3 regions of the Luteibacter sp. GL_149 genome follow, and region 1 is predicted to be linked to each of the others. Evidence: predicted binding sites of a transcription regulator. Region 1 holds the regulator's gene; each other region holds the start of a gene.
The links. Region 1 encodes FliA, which starts transcription of late flagellar genes. Its sites were predicted from a motif close to TAAAGTTTNNCNNNCNNNGGCCGATAA; they were not measured.

Region 1 (4,533 bases):
AGCGGCTTGGCCATGACGTCTTCGCGCCCGATCACTTCGTCGACGAGGCAGCCCAGCGTCTGATGACCGATCTGCACCACCACGACGTGCCTGCCACCGGAGGGCACCCCCGCCCAGCCAGCCAGATCGCACAGCGGAAGCGCTCGCTGGCGATGCGAGGCCACGACACGGCCGTCCAGCGTCTGGATCTGGCCTTCGACCAGTTCGAACACTTCGGCCACGTTGCTGAGCGGAAGCGCCAGCAGGCGATTACCCACGCGCACCATGAGGACTCTGAGAATCGCCAGCGTGAGCGGTACCGACAGACGGACCTCGCTGCCACCGCCCACGCGCGAATCGATCGACAGCGTGCCGCCGAGTTCGACAATCTTGGTTTTGACGACATCCATGCCGACGCCACGGCCGGAGATATCCGATACCTGGCTGGCCGTGCTGAATCCGGGACGGAACACGATGTCGAAGCATTCGCGATCGTCCAGACGTGCGGCCTGTTCCTCGTCGAGCAGGCCCTTTTCCACCGCCTTGCGGCGAAGTATTTCGGGGTCCATGCCTTTGCCGTCGTCGCGCACGGTAATGACGATATGGTCGCCGTACTGCCCCGCCGTCAGGTGCACGGTACCCACCCGCGACTTGCCCGCCTGTTCGCGGACATCGGGCATTTCGATGCCGTGATCGACCGCATTGCGCAGCAAGTGGACAAGTGGATCGGCCAATGCTTCGACAACGGTGCGGTCGAGGTCGGTTTCCTCGCCTTCCTGTACCAGTTCGACTTCCTTGCCCAACTGGCGGGCGAGGTCGCGGATGATGCGCGGAAAACGCTGGAACAGCTTGCCGATGGGCTGCATGCGCATGCGCAATACGGCGTTCTGCAAATCTTCGGCGACCCGCTGCAGTTCGCCGACGGCACGTTCCATCGGTCCCTCGACACCTTGCGATGCGAGGCTGGTCAGGCGATTACGCACAAGCACGAGCTCGCCCGCCGCATTGACGAGACTATCGAGACGGAATGTATCGACGCGGACCGTGGTGTCGGCGTTCGATGCCGTGCGTTTCTCGGCGGCTGGCTTCGCGACGGGCGCTTGCGCGGACACGGGTGCTGTCGCTTCAGCGACAACGGGTGCGGGTGCGGGTGCGGGTGTTTCGACAAGACCGGGCGCTTTGCCCTGTCCATGCAAGGCATCCAGCAACGCTTCGAACTCGTCGTCGCCGATAACATCGCCAACGGAAGAAACGACGGGTGTGACGGGGGGAATGACAGCGGGAACGACATCCACCTCGACCGACGCGCCGGGCGCATTGCCGCTGCCGTAAAGCGAATCCAGCAGTGCTTCGAACTCGTCGTCGTCGATAGGTCCGGACGGCGCCGATGCCGGTGCATGCTCGCCGCGCGCGGCGTCGAGCATGGCCTCGAACTCGTCTTCGATCGCATCGCGACCGGCCGATGGCCTGGCGGACGGCGCCGACAGGGTCAGCGCGACGGGCTCGGCCGAGGTGGTGCGCCCGGGAATCAGGAGGCGCGCCAGCAACGCGTCGGGCGCCGGTTGCGAATCCGCGCCGGCATCGGCCGCGCGCATCATATCGTTGAGGAGATCGAGCGATTCGAGCAACGCGTCCATATACGCCGCGTTGAGCATCACCGCACCGTTGCGGGCTTCGTTCAGAAGATCTTCCGCGCGATGGCACAGGCCGACCATGGCGTTCAGGCCAAGGAAGCCCGCACCGCCCTTGACGGTGTGGAACGCGCGGAAAACGGCATTCAGCAGCTCGCTGTCGCCCGGCGAGGCCTCCAGGTCGACCAGTTGCTCGCCCAGCGTCTCGAGCAGTTCCCTGGCCTCGATCAGGAAAACGTTGAGCAACTCATTGTCGAGCTCGACACTCATGCCGGTCTCAGAATCCGAATTCGCTGAGGAGACGATCCACTTCGTCCTGGCTGACCTTGTCCGCCACAGGCGGCGCGTTGCTGCCGGCCAGCGAGCCGGTCAGGCGAACCAGTTCCAGCAGCGACGATTCGACCTTGCCCATGAACTGCTCCACCTGGGCAACGCGCTGACCCGAGATGTCCTGCCACGACTGGGCTTCGACCAGTTCTCCAAGGCCGATATCGCAGTTCTGCGCGAAGTCGCCGACACGCACGGCGAGCGCCGTGGCATTGATGCCGAACGCGGGATCGGAGGTTTCCAGCACGAGCAGCTCGTCCGCCTGCGTGGCAAGCGCCTGTGCCTGAGGACGCAGCTTTTCGCTGAAATCGAGCGTGCTGTGGGCGGCCTGCGCGCTCATTTCCAGCACATCGCGAAGATGCTTGCGTGCGTCGCCCATGCTGCCCGGCACACCATCGCCGGAGACATCGGCGGCAAGACGGCGCACGGAATCGTGCAGATCGCGCGCAAGGCAACCAAGCGCGTGGAACAGGTGCTGCTCGCGGCTGCGCAGCAGACGATCGAGTGCCTTCTCGAAGGCGGCACGGTCGTCGGCGTCGAGAAGCTCACGCAGTTCGGGGACGACTTCGTGGTCGGCGTTAAGCGAGATGTTCATGATGTCCCTTAGCCGGCCGCCGCGAGGCGTTCGAAAATCTTGTCGAGTTTTTCTTTGAGCGTGACGGCCGTGAAAGGCTTCACCACGTATCCGTTCACGCCGCTCTGAGCCGCCGCGATGATCTGGTCGCGGTTGTTCTCCGCGGTAACCATCAGCACGGGGATCGACTTCAGCTTGGCGTCCGCGCGAATGGCGCGAAGCAGATCGATGCCGGTCATGTTCGGCATGTTCCAGTCGGTGACGACCAGGTCGAACGCCTGCGCACGCAGCGACACGAGCGCCGCGGTGCCGTCTTCGGCTTCATGGATGAGCCCGTTGGTGAAACCGAGCTCGACCAGGAGGTTCCTGACGATACGTCGCATGGTGGAAAAATCGTCCACCACGAGGATCTTCATGTTCTTGTCCAAAACGCTACTCCGCCTTGACCGCGCGTTTACTGTTGATTCCGACGTCGCCGACGAAGCGGCGCCATCACGTTCTTGCGTTCCATCCCGTCATACGCGCACGAAGCCGGATCAGGGCCTGCCCATGGATCTGGCATACCCGCGATTCACTGACTCCCAGGACCGCGCCTACTTCCTTGAGATTCAGTTCTTCCTCGTAGTACAGCGACATCACCAGCTTCTCGCGTTCGGGCAGACCGTCGATCGCCGCGACCAGCGCTTCGCGCATGCCCGCTTCCTCGAACAATCCTTCCGGACCCTGGGCGTCCGGGTCGGCCACGTCGATCGCCGCGCCTTCGTCGCCCTCGGGGGCGGAAAGGCTCAGCAGTCGCGCGCTTGCCGCGTCGGCCAGAATCTGGTTGTACTCGAGAGCGTCGATTCCGAGACGCTTCATTACCTCTGCGTCTTCGGCATCGCCACCCGTTTCATTTTCGATCTGTCGTGTTACCTCCGCGACTTCGCGCAACTTTCGATGCACGGAGCGCGGCGTCCAGTCCGTCTTGCGCAGTTCGTCCAGCATCGCGCCCCGGATGCGGATACCCGCATAGGTCTCGAAGCTGGCCGCGCGAGTCGGCGAATAATTTCGCGCGGCCTCAAGCAGTCCGATCATGCCGGCCTGAATGAGGTCGCCCACGTCGACGCTTGCCGGCAGACGGCCCATCAGGTGATAGGCGATACGCCGGACCAGCGGCGCGTGGATACGCACCAGTTGATCCGCCGGGATTCGCGTGACTTCCAGGTATTCGGTCGCAACGCTCACAACGGCAGCCCTCCCCCCATGGAGGCCCGATCGGCGAAAAAGCCGATCCGACCCTGTGCCCGGGGTTCGGGTTCACCCCATGTATCGACCGCACGTGCCAGATTCTTGAATCCGACCGCCGATCGACTGCTCGGCCACGCTTCGACGACCGCGGCCTGGCGACGAATCGCCTGGCGCAGATACTCGTCGTGCGGGACCATACCCATGAAATCCAACGAAACGTCGAGGAAACGGCCGGTAACGCGCGACAACTTCTCGAATAGCTGCCGCCCCTCCTGGGCGTGGCGGACCATGTTGGCCACGACCCGGAAACGGCCCACGCCGAACTCGCGGCTCAGGACCTTGATCAAGGCGTAAGCATCGGTAAGCGACGCCGGCTCGTCGCAGACGACGACCACCACCTCATCGGAGGCCGCGGCGAACATCGACACGCTGTCGGAGATGCCCGCGGCGGTATCGACGATCAGGAACTCGGGGGGAACGGCATATTCGTCGAACGCGCGGATGACCGCGGCGTGTTCGATGTTTGGCAACTGCGCCATGCGGCGCGCGCCGGACGTGGCGGGAATGACCTTCAGACCATGCGGCGCCTGGAGTATCAGTTCCTCGATCGTGCACGCCCCATCGAGCATATGCCCGAGGTGGCGGGTCGGCTGCAGGCCAAGCAATACGTCGATATTGGCCATACCGAGGTCGGCATCGAGCAATACGACATCGCGACCGCCCATGGACAGGGCCATCGCCAGGTTGACGGCGACGGTTGTCTTACCCACGCCACCCTTGCCACCCGCGACGGCG
Region 2 (4,533 bases), 1.5 Mb from region 1:
ACGCTGGCTAACGTGCAGGCCCTGGTCGATACCGGATCGCCGCAAGCCTCCGCCGTGTTGGACAGCCTGATCGCCTATCTGCGTGCGGCCGTGCCGCGACTGCACGAGTCGACCACGACGTTCGGGCAGGAATTGCAGCTGGTCCAGGCATATCTCGAACTGATGCACATGCGCATGCCCGATCGTCTGACCTTCGCGCTGCACGTCGACGAGGCGGCCCTGGCGTTGCACTGTCCGCCGATGACGCTGTTGACCCTGGTGGAAAACGCGGTGGGTCACGGCATCGATCCCAGCGAAGAAGGCGGACACATCGATGTCCATGTGCAGCGGCGCGGCGATCGCTGCATGGTGCGGGTCAGCGATACTGGTGTCGGCTTGCAGCCATCCGGCATCGGACTGGGCACCGGCCTCGCGATGTTGCGCGAACGCATTCAACTGAGTTTCGGCGCCGCGGCGCAACTGCGCGTGAGCGCGCAGCTACCGTGCGGTGCATGTGCCGAACTGGATCTCCCGGCCCGGGGAATCGCCACCTGATGCACCCCCACCCGACCGCCCTGATTGCCGACGACGAGCCGCTGCTGCGCGATGCCCTGGCGCGCCAGCTGGGGCAGGTCTGGCCCGAACTGGACGTGATCGCGCGGGCGCGCAATGGCCGCGAAGCGATCGGCCAGTTCGAGGCACGACGTCCCGACATCTGTTTTCTCGACGTGCACATGCCAGGTTTGTCCGGTATGGAAGCCGCGCACCATATCGGTCGTCGCGCGCATCTGGTGTTCGTCACCGCCTACGATCACTACGCTGTGCAAGCCTTTGCCGAAGGGGTACTCGATTATCTGGTGAAGCCCGTGGAACCGGCGCGCCTGATCGAAACGGTGGCACGCCTCAAGGAACGCCTGCAGGCAAAGCAGCCGGCGCCGAACACCGAAGCGCTGCTGCAACAGCTCGCCGCGCAGTTGCAGCGAGGCGCGGCGCCAGCACCGCTACGCTGGATTCGTGCGCAGGTCGGACAGACCCTGCGCATGATCCCGGTGGACGATATCGACTACCTGCGCTCGGATGCGAAATACACATTGATCGCCTGGCGCGGCGAGACCCGTCAGCCCGAAGAAGCGGTGATCGGCACCGCACTGAAGGAACTGATCGGGCAGCTCGATCCGGCGCAGTTCGCGCAGGTGCACCGGTCGGTCGTGGTCAATCTCCGGGCCATCAGTCATGTCACCCGCGGCGACAACGAAACCGCCGGTATTCATCTGAAAGGCCGTCGTGAAATATTGCCTGTCAGCCGGAGCTACCTGCATCTGTTCCGGACGATGTGAGAGTGTTCCGCTCGACGGGCATCAGCGTCCGAACATCGCATTCCCGCTGCGGGTCTCGCCAGCCGGAACTTCCATCTGCATGACATCCCAGTGTTCGACGAGCACGCCATTCTCGACACGGAAGATGTCCACCGCGATCGTCGGCGTGGATTCCCAGCCGACGTATCGTCCGTGAACCATCACCAGATCGCCCTCGGCAATGCTCATTCCCATCTCATATGAAAATTCGGCAGGCAATGCGGCGACGAGTTTCGCGATGGCGTCCCTTCCGTCGGGGATGGCCGGATTGTGCTGAACGTAGGCCGGGCTGAACCAGCGATCGATGTGTGCCACGTCCCGCTCGACGAAAACCTTCCGCATGACGTCCGTCACTAACTTCCTGTTCGACTCCTGTTGAAGGATCGTCACGATGTGTATCTCCATGGATTGATTCGGTCGCTCGCATCGTTCGATGCGAGTGGAGCGCGAAATTTACGTTAGCGGTAATTAATCCGGAGTGACACGGTGAGCGCCTCTGAGACCGCATCTATGGAAGCCCGCAACGAGACAGCTATGCCCGCCTCCCCTGCCGCCGTACCATGACTCAACTTCGCGCTAACCCGGCCGATAAGGAGAATGCGTGGTCAGTCGATGGAGGGGCGCCATGAAAGCTGTCTTTGCCACGGCGGCCCTCGTCGTGGCCCACATCGTGGCAATGACCTTGTTCCCCGATGTCGGCATGGGCATTTCCTATACGGCGTTCTTTCTCGTAGCCAGCGTGGCCGTCGCTTCCTCGCTATACGCTTATCGCCGTTCGGGCACGCCCCCAGACCGGCGCTGGCTGTTGCTGGTGGGTAGCCTGCTGCTCTGGGGCATCGGCATGTCGCTCGGCGCACGCCAGAACTATGTGCTGGACAACACCAATCCCGCGCCTGGCGACAGCATGTTCTTTTACATCCTTTACGTATTGCCGGTGCTGATCGCCGTATCGTCGGCACCGGTCGCCGCCCGTAAAAAATGGGCACTGGCCATCGACCTTGTCCTGGCATCCCTGCTTGGCGTGCTGTTTTACGTGCATACGTTTTCCATCGTGTCGGTGGAGGGTGCGATAGGCCGGCAGGAAGTGGTTGCCATCGTGCGCATGCTGGATATCGAGAACGCCTGCCTGGGCCTCGCGGCCCTGCTGCGTTACATCGCCACCGATCGCGCCGACGATCATTATTTCTTTCGCGGAGTGGTCGCGTTTTTCGTGACCTACGCCTTCGTCGGTTTCTACTACAACCACTACGTAGCGCTGGGCGAGCATCCGGATTTCGGCTCGGCCTGGGATGCTCTGCTCGACCTGCCCTTCCTCGCCCTGACCGTCGCCGCCGTGAAACGGCCACCGCAGCGCCACTGGCATCCCCCTATCTACCTCGTCCGCTTTGTACAGAGCGCCAGCCCCACCTTCCTGGCCATGAGCGTGCTTGGACTGGGTCTGATGGTGATTCCGCACTACGCGCCGCTGGGTATCGGTGGCGCCATCGCCGCGGTGGTGGGCATCGGCATGCGCAGCACGCTCGCACAGGTCGACCTGGTGGAAGAAGAGCACCGGCTGTCGCAACGCCGCGACGCACTGGAAGGCCTGGTATTCACCGATAGCCTGACGGGCCTGGCAAATCGTCGCGCCCTGGACGAGCGGTTGTTGCGCGAATGGCATCGCCCGGGTCAGCGCGAACCCATCGGGCTACTGATGATCGATGTCGACTTCTTCAAGGAATACAACGACCGCTACGGACATCTTGCCGGCGACGATTGCCTTCGCGCCATCGCGGAAGCGCTGACCGCACGCGGACTGCGCGCAGGCGACTTTATCGCCCGCTACGGCGGCGAGGAATTCGCGGTCATTGCGCCGGCGACGCGCCTTTCCGAGGCCGTCGCGCTGGCCGACAATCTCCGCGCGCAGGTCGAAAGTAAACGCATCGCCCATCCGCTGAGCCCCTTTGGCGTGGTAACGGTCAGCGTCGGCGTGGCGACGCTTCAGCCGCACGCGACGGGAGGCCCGCTGGATCTGCTGAATGCCGCGGACCACGCACTGTACCGGGCGAAACATAGCGGCAGGAACCGGACGGGAGGTTTCGACGACGAGCGCTCCCGGGACACCGCGTCGTTCGATGTCTGATCGATGAGCGAACCGCTGAGCACCCTCGCCGGGCCATGCCGGTATGAGGAAGATATACGCAAGAGCCGTTTCCTCGCCCACGCCGCACCCGTGGACGATCCGGCCGAGGCCCTGGCCTTCGTTGCCCGCGTGGGCGATCCATCCGCGACGCACAACTGCTGGGGCTACCGCATCGGCGACGCGTACCGCTTCAACGACGACGGCGAGCCGGGCGGCACAGCCGGCAAGCCCATCCTGCAGGCCATCGACGGCCAGGCATGCGACCGGGTTGTCGTGGTGGTTACGCGCTGGTTCGGCGGCATCAAGCTCGGAGCGGGCGGTCTGATACGCGCTTATGGCGGATGTGCCGCCGAATGCCTGCGCCGCGCGGACCGCGTCGCCCTGATCGTCAGCGGGCAACTGGCGTTGCATTGCGAATTCGCCGAGCTGGCGATAGTGAAGGCTCGATTGCGCGATATGGGCGCCGACATCGAGGACGAATCGTTCGACGCCACGGGGGCGGAGCTGGTCGTTCGCGCCGAGGCGGGGCGCCTCGACGACATCGCCCAGCGCCTCACCGATCTGAGCCGTGGCCGCATCCAACCGCGCCGTCTCGATTGAATCGGCGGCAAAGCGGCCCCATTCCTCGACCGACCATCCATCACGGACCCACCGCATGAGCGACTCCAGCACCGACGCCGCACCGCCGACGCGTCGCATCGGCGCGCTACGCAGCCTCTGGCCTTATCTCAAACCGCATAAGGCCCTCGCGGTCGGCTGGCTCGTTTTCCTCGGGCTGTCCTCGGGTGCGTCGCTGGTGCTGCCGGTGGCGGTACGCCACATGATCGACAACGGTTTCGCCTCGTCGGACATGGCGACCATCAACGGCACGTTCCTCGCCCTGTTCGGCGTGGCCCTGGTCCTGGCCTTCGCCACGGCCGCCCGTTATTTCTGCGTCGCACTGCTCGGCGAACGTACGCTCGCCTCGCTGCGGCAAAGTCTTTATGCCCATGTCATCAAGCTCGACGTCAGTTTCTTCGAGCGCACGCGCGTCGGCGAGCTGACCTCGCGCCTCGGGACCGACACCGAAGTGGTGCA
Region 3 (4,533 bases), 210 kb from region 1:
TCACTATCTGCCTTACGAGATCGCCGGTTTCGCGGCGATCGTGGGTCTTGCCGGCTTTGCGATCAGGCGTCGCCGCCGCGAGGTCTGAGGGCGTGAAGGGGCGGCATGAGCGATAATGCCGCCCCCGTTCGTTTCCCCGGTTTCTCTGTGAAAAAGTCCGACTTCGATTTCGACCTGCCGCCCGAACTGATCGCCCAGGTTCCCCTGGCCGAGCGCTCGGGGAGCCGGTTGCTGCTGCTCGATGTCGCGACGGGCACGCGTGAGAACCGGTTGTTCCGCGACTTGCCGGATCTGTTGCAGCCTGGCGACCTGCTGGTATTCAACGACACCCGCGTCTTGCCGGCTCGTCTTTACGGGCACAAGGAATCGGGCGGTGCCGTCGAGATACTGATCGAGCGCGTGACGGGTACCCACGAGGCCCGTGCCCAGCTTGGCGTCAGCAAGAAGCCGAAAGCCGGCGGACGCATCGTGCTGGCCGACGGCAGTATCGCGACCGTCCTGGGCCGCGATGGCGAGTTCTTCATGCTTCGCTTCGAAACCGAGGAGCCGCTGGAGAAAGTCCTGCTGCGGTTGGGCGAAATGCCTTTGCCGCCGTATATCGAACGTAGCCCCGACCAGAGCGACACCGAGCGTTACCAGACGGTGTTCGCGCGCGAGCCAGGTGCCGTCGCGGCGCCGACGGCCGGTCTGCACTTCGACGAATCCCTGCTGGAACGCATCCGTGCCCTGGGCGTCGACATGGGGTACGTGACGCTGCACGTCGGGGCCGGTACCTTCCAGCCGATGCGGGCGGACGATGTCCGCGATCACGTCATGCACAGGGAATGGCTGAACGTGGGCGTCGGGCTGGTCGAGCAGATCCGTGCCACGCGAGCGGCCGGTGGGCGGGTCATTGCCGTCGGCACCACGGTCGTCCGCGCCCTGGAAAGCGCGACGGTCGACGGCGTTCTCCGCCCGTTCGCCGGCGAAACCCAGATTTTCATCTTCCCCGGCTACCGCATCACCAGCGTCGACGGCCTGGTGACGAACTTCCACCTGCCGCAGTCGACGCTGCTGATGCTCGTCTCGGCGCTGGCGGGAAAGGAAGCCATCCTCGACGCCTATCGCTTCGCCGTGGCCGAGCGCTATCGCTTTTTCTCCTATGGCGACGCGATGCTGATCCTGCCCCGGCGTCCCCTTTCCGCCTGAAGATTGGCTCTTGACGCATTAGCGGGGGCGGCTTGAGGTGTCTTGTCGAGCTTCGGTCGAGGACAGCCGTCTTACACTTGTGCGTCGTGGAAGCCGCGACCGGGTTGGCCCTTGGGGCCTTCGGCGCCGTCCCTGCGGGAGCGGGCCGTAACCCCATTTTCGCTCCGTCAGTGGGTGATCGCGGCCCTCGGCTAAGGCGGCCCCAAGGGCCAACCCGGCCACGGCACCGTCGACTGCGGTTTGTTGTGGGCAGAGCACGAGCTAAGCAGGTGACGGGACGGGACCGGATGCGGCCATGACGGGTCACGCGTCACGCGCTGCTTTCCCCCACGCAACCGCAACCCCCGGAAGAGCCGTCGGCCACCGCCCTCGACGCGACTTGCGGAACCGAGCGCGGCGGGCGGAAAAGGCCCGAAGGGGGCGGACCAGGACGGTCCGCCGTTTTCGCTGAGGCAGGAGCCGAATCGAAAACCCCCGCCCGCCGCGCGGGCGCGACGGGGCGCAGCCATAGAACACCAGCCGCGCAGCGGCTATCCCTTCCCGAGCGACGGTGGAGACGGAGCGTCGAGGGCGGTGGCCGACGGCTCTTCGCGAAGCGTCCCAGCGCAAAAGCGATGGCGAAGCCGAGCCCGCCCCGACCATGCGTGAAGAACCTAAAGATTCGGGGATCCCCGCCGATAAGCCCACCGAACAACCCTTCGCGATGACGCGTGGGGTGTACGGGATCGGGGCTCATGGCGAAGAAAACATCCGGTGACAAGGCGCCCGCGGCCGTTGTGCTCGACGCCGACCTGCGTATTGGCGCGGCTCCCGCGCTGCGCGACATCCTCCTGACCGCCCTGGCCTCGGGTAAGCCCACGCAGATCGATGGTACGGGCGTCACCCAGGTGGATACGGCCGGTCTCCAGCTTCTGGCCGCCTTTTCCCGCGACGCGCGCGCGCGCGATCTGGCGCCGGTCTGGCTTGCCGCCAGCGATTCCCTGCACAAGGGCGCGGCCACGCTGGGCCTTCATGAATTGATTGAACTGCCGGCTCGCGCCGGCGTGAACTGAGGTGGACGATGGCTAAGATTCTTGCGGTTGACGATTCGGCTTCCATGCGCAGCATGGTCGCCTTCACCCTGCGTGGCGCCGGTCACGAGGTCGAAGAGGCGGACAACGGCCAGGCGGCCCTCGATACGGCGCGTGGCCAGAAGTTCGATCTGGTGCTGGCCGACGTGAACATGCCCGTCATGGACGGGATCTCGATGGTCCGCGAAATGCGCGCGATGGCGGAATACCGCGGCGTGCCGATCCTCATGCTGACCACCGAATCCAACCCCGAAAAGAAGATGGAAGGCAAAGCGGCCGGTGCGACGGGCTGGCTGGTCAAGCCGTTCGACCCCGACCAGTTGCTGGCGACCGTCGGCCGCGTTCTCGGCTGATAAAACAAAGATACACAGGGCCGTACCCATGTCCAAAGTCGATCTGGCGCAGTTCCACAAGGCTTTCTTCGAGGAGAGCCTCGACGGTCTCGATGCCATGGAGGCGGCGCTGCTCGCACTGGACGAAGGTTCGGACGACCCCGAGCTGGTTCATACCGTGTTTCGCGCCGCACACTCCATCAAGGGCGGCGCGGCCACGTTCGGTTTTGCCGACGTCGCCGCTTTCACCCATGTCGCCGAGTCGCTGCTCGACGAGGTGCGTAGCGGTCGTCGTCCCATGGACAAGGCCATCGTCGAGCTGCTGCTGCGTTCGGGCGACACCGTGCGCGACATGCTCGCCCGTTCGATGAACGGCGAACCGGTCGCCACGGTCGAAAGCCAGGACTTGCTGGCAGCGTTGTCGGCGATGGTTTCCGGCGGTACGGCCGCGCCCGTGGCCGCCGTTGCCGAGGCGGTCGCGGCAAGCGATGTCGAAGGGTGGGATATCGTCTTCCGCCCGTTCGACTATCTGCTGAAGACCGGCAACGATCCGGCGCGCATGTTCCGCGAACTGGAGGCACTGGGTCCGCTCAGCGTCACGTGCGATGCGGGCAAGCTGCCGGCACTCGACGCGATGGACGCCGAGACGGCCTACCTTGCGTGGACGCTCTATCTGGCCGCGCCCGCGAAGAAATCGGCTGTCGAAGGTGTGTTCGACTGGGTCGACGGCGATTGCGAACTGAGCATCGTGCCCCGCGTCGCGGTGAAAGCCGAGCCCGCACCCGTCGCGGTTGCCGTGGCCGCTCCGGGCGCCGCGCCGCGCACCACGCGCGAGTCGGCGGCGAATAGCGAATCCAGCTCCGTCCGCGTCGGTATCGAAAAGATCGACACCCTCATCAACCTCGTCGGCGAACTGATCATCACCCAGTCGATGCTCACCCAGTTCGCCGACGGTGTGGATGCCTCGCAGCTCGAATTGCTCCGTCACGGCCTGGCCCAGCTGACGCGACATTCGCGCGAGTTGCAGGAAAGCGTGATGAGCATTCGCATGCTGCCCATCAGCACCGTGTTCAACCGCTTCCCACGCCTCGTCCGCGACCTGGCCCAGAAGCTCGACAAGAAGGTGAATCTCGACCTTCGCGGCGAGACGACCGAGCTGGACAAAACCGTGCTGGAGAAAATCGGCGATCCTCTCGTGCATCTGGTGCGCAACGCGATCGACCATGGCCTGGAAATACCGGCGAAGCGTTCGGCCTCGGGCAAGTCCGAGGTCGGCACCCTGCGACTGGAGGCCTTTCATCGTGGCGGCTCCATCGTTGTGCAAGTGGGCGACGACGGCGCGGGTCTGAATCGCGAAGCGATCGTGGACAAGGCGATCCAGCGCGGCATCGTCGCCAGCGGCGAGGGCATGAGCGACGACGCGGTCGCCGAACTCATCTTCGAAGCCGGCTTCTCGACCGCTGCCGCGACTACCGACCTTTCCGGCCGGGGCGTGGGCATGGACGTCGTTCGCCGCAACGTCATGGACCTGGGCGGCGCCGTTGCCATTTCCAGCGTGCAGGGCAAGGGCACCACCTTCACGATCACGCTCCCGCTGACCCTCGCAATCATCGATGGTCTGACCGCGGCCGTCGGGTCGGAAACCTATATCGTCCCGCTTGTATCCATTGTCGAATCCGTGCAGCTGAAGCCGGACATGATGCGCAGCGTGGCGGGCGGCGGCGAGCTGTTCCGTTTCCGCGACGCCTATCTCCCGGTGGTGCGTCTGCACGACGTCTTCGGCTGCGAAGGACGCCGTCGCGCCATCAACGAAGGCATCGTCATCGTGGTGGAAGGCGAGGGTACCCGGATTGGCCTGTTCGTCGACGAACTGATCGGCCAGCAGCAGGCGGTCGTCAAGTCGTTGGAGGCTAACTACCGCCGCGTAAACGGTATTTCCGGCG

Region 2: the regulator FliA is predicted to act here: its motif matches at 1,900-1,926, upstream of AC3IR3_RS08885 (GGDEF domain-containing protein).
Region 3: the regulator FliA is predicted to act here: its motif matches at 1,843-1,869, upstream of AC3IR3_RS14465 (STAS domain-containing protein).

The regions. Positions count from the first base shown of each region.
Region 1 is NZ_CM174395.1:3,482,967-3,487,499, forward strand. Features, by position in the region: gene AC3IR3_RS15320 (chemotaxis protein CheA) at 1-1,880, opposite strand, end outside; gene AC3IR3_RS15325 (protein phosphatase CheZ) at 1,888-2,532, opposite strand; gene cheY (chemotaxis response regulator CheY) at 2,541-2,939, opposite strand; gene AC3IR3_RS15335 (RNA polymerase sigma factor FliA) at 3,004-3,735, opposite strand; gene AC3IR3_RS15340 (MinD/ParA family ATP-binding protein) at 3,732-4,533, opposite strand, start outside.
Region 2 is NZ_CM174395.1:1,937,662-1,942,194, reverse strand. Features, by position in the region: gene AC3IR3_RS08900 (sensor histidine kinase) at 1-534, shown strand, start outside; gene AC3IR3_RS08895 (LytR/AlgR family response regulator transcription factor) at 534-1,316, shown strand; gene AC3IR3_RS08890 (nuclear transport factor 2 family protein) at 1,338-1,724, opposite strand; gene AC3IR3_RS08885 (GGDEF domain-containing protein) at 1,960-3,456, shown strand; gene AC3IR3_RS08880 (IMPACT family protein) at 3,460-4,056, shown strand; gene AC3IR3_RS08875 (ABC transporter transmembrane domain-containing protein) at 4,112-4,533, shown strand, end outside.
Region 3 is NZ_CM174395.1:3,272,484-3,277,016, reverse strand. Features, by position in the region: gene AC3IR3_RS14475 (hypothetical protein) at 1-88, shown strand, start outside; gene queA (tRNA preQ1(34) S-adenosylmethionine ribosyltransferase-isomerase QueA) at 106-1,188, shown strand; gene AC3IR3_RS14465 (STAS domain-containing protein) at 1,923-2,240, shown strand; gene AC3IR3_RS14460 (response regulator) at 2,249-2,611, shown strand; gene AC3IR3_RS14455 (chemotaxis protein CheA) at 2,640-4,533, shown strand, end outside.